DNA from 4 places in the Pseudarthrobacter sp. B4EP4b genome. Region 1 is predicted to be linked to each of the others. Evidence: riboswitches for the same ligand, from Rfam matches in the RefSeq annotation. Region 1 holds a riboswitch; each other region holds the start of a gene.
The links. A riboswitch is a leader RNA that binds a small molecule or an ion and turns the genes downstream of it on or off. The one in region 1 is predicted to bind thiamine pyrophosphate.
Positions count from the first base shown of each region.

Region 1 (3,585 bases):
GATACGGGCCCGCCTGACGGCGACGGACGTGACCTCCGCGGCACTGTCCAGGCGGAAATCCCAGACGAATGCAGAGCAGTCCTGGTCCGGAAGGAGGCTGCCGGCCTGTTCACTGATGATTTCCGGATGCAGCGGGATCCGCCCGTCGGGGGCGTAGAACGTCTGTCCGCGGCGCCTTGTTTCCGCGTCCAACGGTCCGCCGGGCGTGACGAATGCGGGCACGTCGGCGATGGCGTAGAGCACGTGGTACCCGTCGCCGTCGGGCTCGATGAACAGTGCCTGGTCCAGGTCGGTGGAGGAGGCGGGATCAATGGTGACGAACTCGACGGCGGTGAGGTCGTAGGCGGGCAGCTGCAGGGATTCGACGGCCGCTTTGGCATCCGCCACGGCGTCGTCAGGGTAGGCGCCAGGCAGCTCCAGTTCGGTCCGCAGCGCACTGAGCGCCGCCTCGAGCGCGTTGTTGTGCTGGTGGACGTTGGGAGCCAGCCGATGGTGTGACACGAAAATCAGCCTAACTCGAATTCCGGCGATAATGCAGGCATCCGGGCCGGGAAGGGCGCACGGTAAAACCAGGGTAGCGGGCGTCAGCGGACTGGATGGTCAGTGAACCGTATCGCCGGAGACCGGACAGCCTCAGGAACCGGGGGCATCCAAGGCTGCGAGGAGCGATGCGGCGGCGGCCGAGGGATCGTCCGCCTCCGTGATGGCCCGGACCACCACAATGCGGCGGGCGCCTGCTTCCACTACCTGCTCAACGTTGCCGTGGTCGATGCCGCCGATGGCAAACCAGGGGACACCGGCGTCGGGCTGTCCTTCCTGTCCCCCAGCACTGGCCGCCGCGGCAGCGTACTTCACCAGCTCAAGCCCGACGGCGGCCCGCCCCGGTTTGGTGGGCGTTGCCCACACGGGGCCCACGCAGAAGTAGTCCAGCCCCGCGGGTCCGGCCGCTGCCGCAAGGGCCGCGTCCACCTGCTCCGGTGCATGGCTGGACAGTCCGATGGCTGCGTTGCCGTTGAGCAGGGTGCGCGCGGCAGCGAGGGGAAGGTCCTTCTGGCCGATGTGGAACACCGGCGCGCCGGACAGCACTGCAATGTCAGCCCTGTCATTGACAGCCCACAGGCGGCCGTGGCGCTCCGCGGTTTCCTTCAGCACGGCCAGGATTTCCAGTTCCTCCGCGGCCTCAATGGTCTTGTCCCGGAGCTGGATGATGTCCACGCCGCCGGCAAAAGCGGCATCCACGAACTGCCCGAAATCGCCGCGGTCCTTGCGGGCATCCGTGCAGAGATACAGGCGCGCGGAGCTGAGGCCGTTGCTGATTTTGGTGGTGCTGAGGACATCGGTGCCGGCGGCAGGAGTGTGGGACACATTCATGGGGGCAAGCCTAGTTCCTCTACACTTGCCTCGTACTGCGGGAGCCCGCGGCAGCTGTCACAAAGCGCCGGGCTGAGAGGGCGTCAGAGCCGACCGCTTGACCTGATCCGGCTAGTACCGGCGTAGGGAAGGAGACACATGGGCGCACTATCTGGCCGCGCAATGAAACAACAGGCCGCGCGCGCCGGCGGCACCATCCAGGCTGACGTCGCCGTCATAGGCGGCGGGGTTATCGGCCATGGGATCGCCTGGGAGGCACAACGCTCCGGGCGGTCCGTGGTGCTCATCGACGACGCACCGGGTTCGGGTGCCAGCTGGGCGGCCGCCGGGATGCTCGCCCCCGTCAGCGAACTGCACTACCAGGAGGAGGGCCTCCTGGAGCTGATGCTGGACAGTTCGACGCGCTGGCCCGCTTTTATTGCCGGGCTCCGCGCAGCATCGGGTGCTGATCCGGGATACATCACGACGCCGACCCTCGCCGTGGGTGGCGACGCCGCGGACCGCCGGGCACTGATGGACCTGCGCGGAGTACAGCAGGCCAACGGCCTCAGCGTGGAACCGCTCACCGTCCGCGAAGCCCGTCAACGGGAGCCACTGCTCAGCCCGGCGATCGCCTGCGCGCTGGACACCCCGGCCGATCACCAGGTGGATCCGAGGCTGCTGGTGGACTGCCTGCGTCAGGCGCTCGCCGGCCACGGCGGCCACGGCAGCGGCAGTGACGCGAACGGGGCCGGGGGCGATGGCACAGCTGTAGCAGGCGCCGTCGACGGCTACTCGGTGCCGGACAAGGCAACGGCACTTCTGTGGCAGGACGGGGCCGTTGCCGGCGTGCAGTTGGCCGGCGGGGGAACCATCCTGGCCGCAGAGACCGTGGTGGCGAACGGGCTGCACGCGGCAGAACTTCAATCACTCCCGGAAGGCCTGCACCTTCCGCTGCGGCCCGTCTATGGGGACATCCTGCGGCTCGCCGTGCCCCGGCACCTGCAGCCGTTGGTGACCTCCACGGTCCGCGGATTGGTCCACGGCGTTCCGGTGTACATCGTTCCCCGGCGGGACGGCACCGTGGTCATTGGGGCAACCCAGCGCGAAGACGCGCCGGCTACTGCGCATGCCGTTTCCGCCGGTGGGGTCTACCAGCTCCTGCGCGACGCGCAGGTGCTGGTTCCCGCCGTCGCCGAACTCGAACTGCTGGAATGCACTGCCCGCGCCCGGCCCGGAACCCCGGACAATGCCCCGCTGCTGGGGCGCGTGCCCGCAACGCAAGGCATTGCGGGACAGGCCGGACACGTCCCCGGCCTCATCGTGGCCACCGGGTTCTTTCGCCACGGCGTCCACCTGACGCCGGCCGCAGCCGCCATTTGCCGGGACCTCCTGGACGGCCGCGAGGATCCCCGCTGGGCACCCTTCAACCCGTCCCGCTTCAACGCCACACCCGCCGCGACTACCCGCTTCCCAACCGGCCGCCTGAGCCACCAACCGCCCACAAAGGAATCAGTATGAACATCACCTTGAACGGAACCCCGCACCCAGTGCCGGATGGTGCTTCCATCACGCAGCTCGTCAGCCAGGTCACCGGCCGTCCCCTCGGCGCGGACGGGCAGGCCACGGATGGGCAGAAGCTCGGTATGGCCGTGGCACACAACGCCCAGGTAGTGCCGCGCAGCCAGTGGTTCGCCACTGCGCTCGCGGACGGCGACGAGGTCGAACTCGTCACGGCTGTGCAGGGAGGCTGACCCATGAGCGAAACCATCACTGCTGCAACCTCTGCCGCGCTCCACGATCCGCTTGTCATTGACGGCGTCGAACTGGAATCCCGGCTCATCATGGGCACGGGGGGCGCACCCAGCCTGGACGGCCTCGGCGCTGCGCTCCTCGCCTCCGGGACAAGCCTGACCACGGTGGCCATGCGCCGCTATTCGACGGCGGAGACAGGCTCTCTGTTCCAGCTGCTCGTGGACCACGGCATCCGGGTGCTGCCCAACACAGCCGGCTGCTTCACCGCCCGGGACGCCGTGCTCACGGCCGAGCTGGCCCGCGAGGCACTGGAAACCGACTGGGTGAAACTGGAAGTCATCGCGGACGAGCAGACGCTCCTGCCGGACGCCGTCGAACTGGTGGACGCCACGGAACAGCTGGTCCACCGGGGCTTCAAAGTGTTCGCCTACACCAACGACGATCCTGTCCTTGCCCTCCGGCTCGAGAACCTTGGCGCCA
Region 1 is NZ_VHIJ01000065.1:11,764-15,348, forward strand. It holds gene FNL14_RS20850 (RNB domain-containing ribonuclease) at 1-501, opposite strand, end outside; gene thiE (thiamine phosphate synthase) at 634-1,371, opposite strand; TPP riboswitch at 1,399-1,517, shown strand; gene FNL14_RS20860 (FAD-dependent oxidoreductase) at 1,510-2,871, shown strand; gene thiS (sulfur carrier protein ThiS) at 2,868-3,104, shown strand; gene FNL14_RS20870 (thiazole synthase) at 3,108-3,585, shown strand, end outside.

Region 2 (3,585 bases), on a different contig from region 1:
GAAGCCATGACCGTGGTGGACGTCAATACCGGCAAGTTCACCGGCAGCGGCGGAAACCTCGAAGAGACGGTGACCAAAAACAACCTCGAGGCCGCGGAGGAAGTGGTCCGCCAGCTCCGGCTGCGCGATATCGGCGGCATCATCGTCATCGACTTCATTGACATGGTCCTCGAATCCAACCGCGACCTTGTGCTGCGCCGCCTGGTGGAATGCCTGGGACGCGACCGCACCAAGCACCAGGTGGCCGAGGTCACCTCGCTGGGTCTGGTCCAGATGACGCGCAAGCGGATGGGCACCGGCCTGCTCGAAGTGTTCGGCGAGCAGTGTGAAGCGTGCGCAGGCCGCGGCGTGGTCACCCACGACGACCCCGTGGAGCACCGCCGCGCCAACATCGTGGCCGCCGAGCACCACGTCCAGCGTGCTGACAGCCGCCCCGAAGCGCGCAATGAAGGCCACCGCCCTGACAGCCTGCGCCCGGACAACAACCAGCCCGGTGCCCGCCCCGACCGGAAGCGGCGCCGGGGCCGCGGCGGCCAGCAGCCCGAAGCAGCGCCTGCTGCTGCCGTGCAGATCCACACCGTGCACCCCGACCCCTCGGACGCTGAACGGCACGCCAAGGCAGAAGCCACCAGGCTGGCACTGGCCAACATCGCCGCCGCTGCGCACGCAGCGCACCTGCATGACGACGAGGTGGCGGCAGCCAAGCAGGCGGCCGGGGAGCAGCCCGCTCCCGCACCGGCTGCTGAAAAGCGCGACGCCGATACCCGTCCGGCTGCCGTGCTGACCTTCGGCGGCGAGAAGGTGGTACTGCCGTTTGTGGAGCACGCGGAGGAACAGCAGCCCCGGCCGGCACTGACCCTGGACCGGCTCGCCGAAGCGTTCGCCCACCTTGGCCAGCCGGCCACGGAACCGGAAGCCCAGCCGGACACTGAAGCGCGGCAGGAGCAGGCTGAACCTGAGCAGGTGCACGAGCAGAACCCGCGGGCTGAACAGGCGGCGCCGGCGCAGCAGTCCCAGCCCGCTCCCCAGCGCGCTGAGGCACCGGAGAAGGACTACAGCGACCACACGCTCGAGCAGACGCGGCAGCGCCGGCCCCGGCGCCACCGCAGCGCCAGCCGCGCCCAGGGTGCTGCAAACGAAACCACCGTGGAGCAGCACGAGAACGTTGCTCCGGCCGGCACGGGCCACTCCCATGAGGCGAAGGCCCCCCAGCCGGCTGGCACCGGAAGCGCGGGCGCCGAAAAGCCGGCAGCCAAGGCGGCCGAAGCGCCCATCATCCTGGGCGTAGGGGTCCCGGCCTCGGAGCTCTAGGGAGCAAACAGCGCTGACAATCAGCAGGCAATGCCCGGCCAGCCACACCAGTGGCCGGCCGGGCATTGCCATACCTTCTGCCGAACAGTTCCAAGGTTCAGGAAGACAGTTCAGGGTTCAGGAAGACAGTTCAGACGGGTCGCAATGTGTCACCTTCGGCCTGCACCGGCCAAAAAAGCTAGGCTGGGGAACCGACACGGGGTGCCGCGCAGAGAGCCGGCTGAGATCCACACCCGTTGAACCTGTCCGGCTAGCACCGGCGAAGGGATGTCTCTTGTCTGCGACTCTTGCAATACCCGCTGCCACCCCAACATCCGTCTCCGCGGCCTTCTTCCCTGCGCACGCGACGCCTGGCCGCCCTGTGCCACGGGTCCTGTCCATTGCCGGTTCTGATCCGTCCGGGGGAGCCGGCATCCAGGCCGACCTCAAAAGCATTGCGGCATTCGGCGGCTATGGAATGGCCGCCATCACGGCCCTTACGGCCCAGAACACCCATGGCGTCCGGTCCGTTCACGTTCCGCCGGCCGATTTCCTGGCTGCGCAGCTGGATGCCGTCAGCGACGACATCGGCATCGATGCCGTCAAGATCGGAATGCTCGGCAGTGCCGAGGTGATCGAAGCGGTGGGGGACTGGCTGCGCAAGGTCCGGCCCGCCGTCGTGGTCCTGGACCCGGTGATGGTGGCAACCAGCGGGGACCGGCTCCTGCAGGAGTCCGCCGAAGCCGCGCTGCGCGGACTCCTGCCGCTGGCCCACCTCATCACCCCCAACCTCATTGAACTCGCCATGCTGGTGGGCGGCGAGGTGCAGGAGGACTGGGCGGGAGCCCTGGAACAGGGACGCGCCCTCTCCGCGGCTACCGGGGCCACCGTGCTGGTCAAGGGCGGCCACCTGGACGGCAGCGAGTGCCCGGATGCCCTGGTCAACACCGCGGGCCTGCTGTCCAGTGACATTGTGGTGCTGCCCGGAGAGCGGGTGGAAACCCGGAACAGCCACGGGACCGGCTGTTCGCTGTCCTCCGCGATGGCTACTGCCCAAGCGCGGCTGGGGGACTGGGAAGCGTCACTCCGTGAGGTCAAGCCGTGGCTGGCAGGCGCGCTGGAAGCCTCCGGAACGTTGGAGGTGGGAACCGGCAACGGCCCGGTGCACCACTTCCACCACCTGCCGCCGATTCCCTCCGAAGGCAGCTTCGCCGCCCGGCTCTGGAGTGAGGCCCAGCCGGACCTGGAGGATATCTACGCCCTGGACTTCATCCGCGGCCTGGTCTCCGGCAGCCTTCAGGAGCAGGAGTTCGCGTACTACCTTGCGCAGGACGCCATCTACCTCAACGGCTATTCACGGGTGCTGGCCCGGGCGAGTGCCTTGGCGCCCACCGAGGCAGAACAGCTCTTCTGGGCCGGGTCTGCCAGCCAGTGCCTGGAGGTCGAGTCGGAACTTCACCGCTCCTGGCTGAGCACCCGCGCCGTCCGGCCGGAACTTGGCCCGGTAACGAAGTCTTACGTTGACCACCTGACCGCGGCTTCGGCGTCGGGCAGTTATGCAGTGCTGGCCGCAGCGGTCCTGCCCTGCTTCTGGCTGTACGCAGAGGTTGGTGCATCCCTGCACGCCCAGTTCCTCGCCGCCGGCGAACCTGCCGGGCACCCATACGCTGCCTGGCTGCGCACCTACGCTGATGAGGGCTTCGCCGCCGCCACCCGCCAGGCCATTGCCATTGTGGATGAGGCGGGACGCAACGCCTCGGCGGCTGACAGGGACGCGATGATTGCGGCGTTCAAGCAGTCGTGCCGGCTGGAAGTGGACTTCTTTGACGCGCCGCGCCTGCACGCCTGAACAACCGCCGGCGTGCGGGCCGGTACTATGGTGGGGCAGGGTGCGGACGCCGGACCTGGACTGTGGTGCCTATCACAGCAACCCGCCGGGAACCAGCCTCATTTGCGGCCGAAGACAAAATTAGCGTAATCTAGATCTTCGGTGCTTACGCCAACACTTGGGTTACGACCCCACGGCGTTGAGGCACAGCGAGAAACCAGGCTTTTGATAGTCGGTTCCGCACGCAAATTTAGTTATAAACGTCGAGAGAAGTGAGTTCCCAAGTGGTGTACGCGATTGTCCGCGCAGGCGGCCGCCAAGAGAAGGTTTCCGTTGGAGACTTCGTTACCCTGAACCGCGTCGCCGGTGGGGCTGGCAGCACCATTCAGCTGCCCGCGCTGCTCCTGGTTGATGGTGACAAGATCACCACTGCCGCTGCTGACCTGGCCAAGGTAACTGTTACAGCT
Region 2 is NZ_VHIJ01000054.1:39,573-43,157, reverse strand. It holds gene FNL14_RS18775 (Rne/Rng family ribonuclease) at 1-1,311, shown strand, start outside; TPP riboswitch at 1,499-1,596, shown strand; gene thiD (bifunctional hydroxymethylpyrimidine kinase/phosphomethylpyrimidine kinase) at 1,604-3,139, shown strand; gene rplU (50S ribosomal protein L21) at 3,403-3,585, shown strand, end outside.
Region 2: linked by a shared signal. The riboswitch ahead of thiD (bifunctional hydroxymethylpyrimidine kinase/phosphomethylpyrimidine kinase) and the one ahead of FNL14_RS20860 (FAD-dependent oxidoreductase) in region 1 are both predicted to bind thiamine pyrophosphate.

Region 3 (3,585 bases), on a different contig from region 1:
GACGCGCCCGCCCAGCACCACATGGGCCAACTCCTGCACCGTTTCCGGAACCTGCCGCGGATCCTCCCGGCAGAGTACGACGTCGGCCCGGGCACCTTCCTCGAGCGCGTCAACACCCAGCCACTTCCGGGCGCCCCAGCAGGCGGCGTCAAGGGCGGCGGCCACAGGCAGGCCTGCATGGTGGAGGGCCAGGATTTCATCACCGATCCGACCGTGGCGGATGACGCTGCCGGCATCCGTTCCGGCGTAGATCTTCACTCCGGCGTCGAAGGCCTCCAGCACCCGCTCCGCCCGCCGTTCCCACAGGGCACGCATATGGGCCGCATACCGCGGGAACTTGGGCTCCGCCTGCGCGGCTATGTCAGGGAAAGTGGCGATGTTGATGAGGGTGGGCACCATGGCAACACCCTGCTCCACGAACCGCGGAAGGTGCCGCGGCAACAGTCCGGTGGCGTGTTCGATGCAGTCAATGTCCGCGTCCAGCATCTGGTCCAGTGTTTCTTCGGCGAAGCAGTGCGCGGTGATCCTGGCACCTTCGTCGTGCACGGCCTGGACGGCGTCCTTGACGACGGCGGCAGGGAACGACGGCGCCAGGTCGCCGGCGCCGCGGTCGATCCAGTCCCCTACGAGCTTGACCCAGCCGTCGCCGTCGCGGGCCTGCTTCCGGACGGCTTCCACCAGGCCGTCGGGCTCGACTTCCTCGGCGAAGCCGCGGAGGTACCTGCGGGTCCGGGCGACATGCCTGCCGGCGCGGATCAGCAGCGGCCCGTTGCGGCTGCCCTGGAGGAAGCGGGTGTCTGCGGGGGAACCTGCGTCCCTGACCAGCAGCGTGCCCGCATTCAGGTCGGTCCTTGCCTGCTCTCCCGCCGTCGCTTCGTCAACGGCGCCACCGGTTCCCAGGCCGATATGGCAGTGGGCGTCAACGAATCCCGGCAGCACCCAGCCATCAAGGATCCTGTCCGGTTCCGCCGCCGGCCGCCGGAAGGTCAGCCTGCCGTCCACGGACCACAGCCCGCGTGCCTCGGTGTCCGGCCCGGTCAGGACGGCGCCGTTGAACTGGATGATCTCTGCCATGGATCTGCCTCGCTTTCCCGCCCGGACAGGCTAGCACCACCGGATGTGACACGGCCCTTCCGAAACAGCTGTGGTAGCTTCTTGGTGACCACACGGGTGCCCTTGCAGGGGCTGAGATCGGGCTGACGCAGCCTGCGACCGTTGAACCTGTCCGGGTAATGCCGGCGAAGGAAGTGAGTATTCCTTGAGTACACCAAATGCACAGCTCAACCCTGCCCAAATTCAGTCCGGCGGCCTGTCCGAAGGCCAGGACCAGCCACCCGTCACGCAGTCGCTGAAGTCCCATTCCCTGGCGTTTGTCGAAGATGCGGCGGCCGGGATACGGGTGCCGGTCACGGAAATCGAGCTGGCGGATTCACCGAACGGCCAGCCCAACGGGCCGTTCCGCGTCTACCGGACCGCCGGGCCCGGCAGTGATCCCGTCCGCGGCCTCACGCCATTCCGGGCTGAGTGGATAGCAGCGCGTGCGGACACGGAAGCTTACGGCGGCCGCGGGCGGAACCTGCTCGACGACGGACGCTCGGCTGTCCGCCGCGGTGCGGCCAGCGCCGAGTGGAAGGGCGCGCGGCCGGTGCCCCGCCGCGCCGTCGACGGCAGGACCGTAACCCAGATGCACTACGCCCGGCAGGGCGTGGTCACCCCGGAGATGCGGTTTGTGGCCCTGCGGGAGAACTGCGACGTCGAGCTGGTCCGAAGTGAAATTGCTGCCGGCCGGGCCATCATTCCCAACAACATCAACCACCCCGAATCCGAGCCGATGATCATCGGCAAGGCATTCCTGGTGAAGATCAACGCGAACATCGGCAACTCGGCCGTCACCAGTTCCATCGCCGAGGAAGTGGACAAACTGCAGTGGGCCACCCAGTGGGGCGCGGACACGGTGATGGACCTGTCCACCGGCGACGACATCCACACCACCAGGGAATGGATCATCCGCAACTCCCCCGTGCCGATCGGAACCGTTCCCATCTACCAGGCACTCGAGAAGGTCAACGGCGAAGCCAATGCCCTGACCTGGGAAATTTTCCGCGACACCGTGATCGAACAATGCGAGCAGGGTGTGGACTACATGACCATCCACGCCGGGGTACTGCTCCGGTACGTGCCCCTGACGGCCAACCGCGTAACGGGCATCGTGTCCCGCGGCGGTTCGATCATGGCCGGCTGGTGCCTGGCGCATCACCAGGAGAACTTCCTCTACACACACTTTGACGAACTCTGCGAAATCTTCGCCCGGTACGACGTCGCCTTCTCCTTGGGTGACGGACTGCGGCCCGGGGCCACGGCGGACGCCAACGATGCGGCGCAGTTCGCCGAACTGGACACGCTGGCTGAGCTCACGCAGCGGGCATGGGAATACGACGTGCAGGTGATGGTGGAAGGCCCCGGCCACATTCCGTTCCACCTGGTGCGCGAAAACGTGGAGCGCCAGCAGGAACTGTGCAAGGGTGCCCCGTTCTACACACTGGGGCCGCTGGTCACCGACGTGGCCCCCGGCTATGACCACATCACCTCGGCCATCGGCGCCACCGAGATCGCCCGCTACGGCACCGCCATGCTGTGCTACGTCACGCCGAAGGAACACCTGGGCCTGCCCAACAAGGATGATGTTAAAACCGGAGTGATCACCTACAAGATCGCTGCCCACGCTGCGGACCTCGCCAAGGGCCACCCCGGCGCGCACGAACGCGACGACGCCCTGTCCAAGGCACGGTTCGAGTTCCGCTGGCGCGACCAGTTCGCGTTGTCCCTGGACCCTGTGACGGCCGAGGCGTTCCATGACGAAACGTTGCCGGCGGAACCGGCCAAGACGGCGCACTTCTGCTCCATGTGCGGCCCCAAGTTCTGCTCGATGCGGATCAGCCAGGACATCCGGGACGAGTATGGTTCAGCGGCGGCGCAGGCGGCACTGGCTGATGCCGCGGCAGGGATGCGCGGAAAGAGCGAGGAGTTCCTGGCGGCCGGCGGCAAGGTTTACCTTCCGGAACTGAGCGTTCCCGCCGGAAGCCAGGGCGTCAGGACGCCCTAGGTGACTGGATCCTGCTCACATCCCGGATAAAGGACCGCAGGATGCGGTCTCCCTCCACGGAGTCGTGGGGCCGGTGCCCTCCCGCCGCAGTGCGGTGCAGGGCGCCGGTCTCCCGCAGGTACCCGGCAATTTCCTCGTAGAGCGGTTCCCATCCCCCAGTGAGGACAAGGGTGGGCACGCCGGGGACGATGTGCAGCGGCGCTTCCCAGGCCGGGGCCTGCAGCCGCAGCCGCCTGGCGGAACGCTTCTCCTCGGCCGTGGCGGGCTGCTGCAGGTCCGTGGCGTAGACACGACGGACGAACTCGCGCTGGAAGTCCTGGTCGCTCATCTGGTGACGGGCATCGAACAAGGGCTGCATCAGGCCGATGTGCGCCGCGGTGGCCGGGAGTTCTGCGGTGAGCGACAGGCATGCCGGTTCCACCAGGGTCAGGGAAAAGACCAGATCAGGGCGTTCGACGGCGGCCATCATCGCGGCGACAGCA
Region 3 is NZ_VHIJ01000010.1:72,831-76,415, reverse strand. It holds gene FNL14_RS04370 (amidohydrolase family protein) at 1-1,074, opposite strand, end outside; TPP riboswitch at 1,157-1,264, shown strand; gene thiC (phosphomethylpyrimidine synthase ThiC) at 1,259-3,103, shown strand; gene FNL14_RS04360 (alpha/beta fold hydrolase) at 3,090-3,585, opposite strand, start outside.
Region 3: linked by a shared signal. The riboswitch ahead of thiC (phosphomethylpyrimidine synthase ThiC) and the one ahead of FNL14_RS20860 (FAD-dependent oxidoreductase) in region 1 are both predicted to bind thiamine pyrophosphate.

Region 4 (3,585 bases), on a different contig from region 1:
CCCGCGAAACCGCCAGTTCCTCGGCGGCGAGGAGAAGGTCGCCGGTCCCGGGCACCGGGCCCTCCGCGCGCTGCCTGGTTTCCGGAACGTAGCCCGGCACCCAGACACCGGCCGCAATGAGCATGCTCCTGGCCTCGCTGAGCACCTGGTCCGGCGGACCGTCCAAAAGCACTGCGGACTCCGTGGACGAACCCGGCTGCAGCACCACGATCCGGTCCACCAGGTCCTTCCACACGGACACCCGGTGCTCCACCACCACCAGGGTTGCCCCGGTTTTGTCCAGGCAGCGCGCCACGGCATCGCGGACCTCCAGCACCCCGGCAGGGTCCAGGTTGGCTGTCGGCTCGTCGAGGAGGATCAGCCCGGGCCGCATGGCAAGGATGCCGGCGAGCGCCAGCCGCTGCTTCTGCCCGCCGGACAGGGCCGACGTCGGGTGGTCCAGCGGCAGGTGGGACAGGCCGACGTCGTCGAGCGCCTCGTGCACGCGCGTCCAGATTTCATCGCGGGGCACCGCAAGGTTCTCTGCGCCGAAGGCGACGTCGTCACCTACCCGGGACAGGACCACCTGCGTCTCCGGATCCTGCTGCATCAGGCCGGCGCGGCCTCGCTGCTCCCGCGGGGAGGCACTGTCAACCAGCAGCGAACCGGACTCGTCGGATTCGCCGGCCTCGCCGTCGTCGTTAACATCGCCCAGGACCCCCGCCAGGGCATGGAGGAGGGTGGACTTGCCCGCCCCGGAAGGGCCGAGGAGCAGCACACGCTCCCCCGGCTGGATGTCCAGATCAAGGGCTCGGACCGCGGGTTTGGCCCGTCCGGCATGCCGCCAGCCCCAACCGCGGGCGCTGATGGCTGCCGGACGCACCGCAGCCGGCGCCCCGGAATGGGATGGAGCGGTCATCAGGAGAAGACTGGCTCCGTTGCTGCCTTCCGCGAGGCAAACGAGCCCAGGACTCCGGTCTTCGCCAGCCCGCGCGTGGCGATCCAGGACAGTGCCCCGGCAATGATGGCGCCGGAGACTGCCGTGAAGATGATGTACGCCAGCTTGTCCCCGCCCGAGTACGCGATGTTCCAGCCCCATGGGGCGAAAGAGTCGTTAAGGCCGCAGAACAGGCCCGCCCCGGCACCGGCCAGCAGCGACACCGGCAGGTTGAACTTCCTGTACACGAAGATGGCGAAGATGATCTCTGCGCCCAAGCCCTGGACAAAGCCGGAGAACAGCACGGAGGCACCGTACTGCGACCCCATCAGCAGCTCGCCGGTGGCGGCCACGGTTTCGCAGAACAGCGCGGCGCCCGGCTTGCGGATGATGAGCATGCCCAGCACGGCCGGAATCATCCAGCCGCCGGCGATCAGGCCGGTCAGGGGCGGATAGACGGCGTTCATGGGGGCCGAGACTGCGGCAGCCCCCTGGGACCAGGCCCAGAAGATGACGCCGCCGGCGACGGCGATCAGGGCCGCCACCACAATGTCCACGACGCGCCAGGACCTACTGGTGGTCTTCTTTACTGCTGTTGTTGCCATGTGATCCTCCTGAGGAACAGGAGGGGAAAGTGCGGCAAAGGCACTGACTGCCGTTGCCGGACTTCGAGAACTCGACTCCCTTGCGCCGGTACTAACCGGATCAGGTTCGAGGGTCTGCGGCTGTCCGCACTCTCAGCGCCCACCTGCGGATCCTGGCATGGCCAGTGATGCCCGACGGCGGCGCTCCCCTGTCGTTAATTGATTCTGTGGGTAGATAAATAGCCCTGCTGGGCGTGGTCCAGTTTACACCGGAGGAGGGGTAGATTGTGGGCCATGACTGCCAATGCGCCGGATATGACTGAGTTCGATCCCGATTCCGATGACACCCAGCCTGAGGGCTCCCTGCAGGCCCTCATCGCGCGGATAGAGGGCGAAATCCGCGAGCTCCAGTTCCCCCGGTTTTCGATGGACGACGCCCTGAACCTGGGGCTCCTGCTGGTGGAACTGGGCAAGGAGGACCAGCTCCCCATCGCCATCGACATCACCAAGGGCGACCAGGTCCTCTTCCATGTGGCCCTGCCGGGCGCCACTCCGGACAACGAGTTCTGGATCCGGGCCAAAAAGCGCACCGCCGCACGGTATGAGGTGCCGTCCCTGCTGGTGGGGCTGCGCGGACGGCTCGGCGGCGGCAGGATCGAGGACCACGCCTGGTTCGACCAAAGCCGGTATGCGGCCCACGGGGGCTCCTTTCCGGTCTACGTCGCAGATGTGGGCGCCGTGGCAACCGTGACCGTTTCGGGGCTGCCCCAGGTGCAGGACCACAACCTGGTGGTGCAGGCCCTGCGCGAAGTCCTTGGTTCGATGGGTGCTCACTGACGCAGCGTTCGAAGCTGCAAAGTTCCGGCGACGGGGAGGGGCATCGTGAGCAGTCCGTTGGGGGAGAACCAGGTGCGGGCGGCGGTGGACAAAGCCGAGGACGAGATGATCTACATTGGCCCGGACCATCCCTACTATCCCCTGCTCGCAGAACTTGTGGCCGCCGTCGGGAAGGCCTGGCAACAGGGGTATGAGCAGGGCCGCCACGGCGGGCACCACGCCAACCCCTACGCCTGGAACAACCCGGAGGAGTGAACTCCGGGTAGGAAGCGTGCTTAGCATTTATTAGTAATCATGCTTACTATGTTGTTCCCGGCTTTTGAGGAGTACAGCATATGGCGGTCAGCACCCGCGGCACCGACGCGAGGACGGGCCTGCAGAAGGCCACCCTTGCCACGAGCATCGTCTTCCTGCTGCTGGGGATGTTGGGATTCATTCCTGGCATTACCGATAATTTCGATTCCTTGGGCTTCGCCGGACCCGGCTCTAAAGCAGAGCTGTTCGGCGTTTTCCGAGTGTCGGTGCTGCACAATGCCGTCCATTTAGCGACAGCTATTGCGGGGCTGGTGATGGCCAGAACGCACCGGCAGGGACGGAACTTCCTCATTTACGGGGGCGTCGCCTACCTCTTCCTCTGGCTGTACGGCCTGCTGATGGGCGATGACCTGCCGGCAAACTTCCTTCCCGAAAACAATGCGGACAACTGGCTGCACCTGGCCTTGGGCCTGGCCATGATCGCCCTTGCCGTCCTGCTGTCGCCAAAGACCGTTCCCGGCGATAAGTCCTTTCCCGGCAGCCAGGGCATGGACCGCCCGGCCCGGAACCCGGACGAGCACAACCAGACTTGAACGCCCACCGAAACCCGCTGTCGACGACGCAGCAGCGCCGCACGCCCAAAGGAGCACCATGAAGATCCCGGAACCTCGAGGTCCGATCACCAGCACCCTCTTTCGTGCCCTCACCTGCACGCCCGGCAGTGACGAGGGTGCCGCCGCCGTGGAGGACCTGCGCCTGCTGGCCAGGCCCAAGGCCTCCAAAGACATCATTGGCGACGACGACGTCCAACTGGCCCTCTTCTGCCTTTACGAGCTGCACTATTCGGGGCTGGAAGGGGTCAGTGACGAGTGGGAGTGGGAACCCGGGCTGATCCATCTGCGCCGCTTGATGGAGCGCCCGTTCGAAGCGGCGCTCCGGGCTGCCGCCGCCTCCGCCGCCGGAGAGATCAACGTGCCGCCCGCCGCGGAGCTC
Region 4 is NZ_VHIJ01000047.1:7,198-10,782, forward strand. It holds gene FNL14_RS17335 (ABC transporter ATP-binding protein) at 1-898, opposite strand, end outside; gene FNL14_RS17340 (ECF transporter S component) at 898-1,521, opposite strand; TPP riboswitch at 1,581-1,721, opposite strand; gene FNL14_RS17345 (heme-degrading domain-containing protein) at 1,795-2,337, shown strand; gene FNL14_RS17350 (hypothetical protein) at 2,383-2,592, shown strand; gene FNL14_RS17355 (DUF4383 domain-containing protein) at 2,673-3,185, shown strand; gene FNL14_RS17360 (iron-containing redox enzyme family protein) at 3,244-3,585, shown strand, end outside.
Region 4: linked by a shared signal. The riboswitch ahead of FNL14_RS17340 (ECF transporter S component) and the one ahead of FNL14_RS20860 (FAD-dependent oxidoreductase) in region 1 are both predicted to bind thiamine pyrophosphate.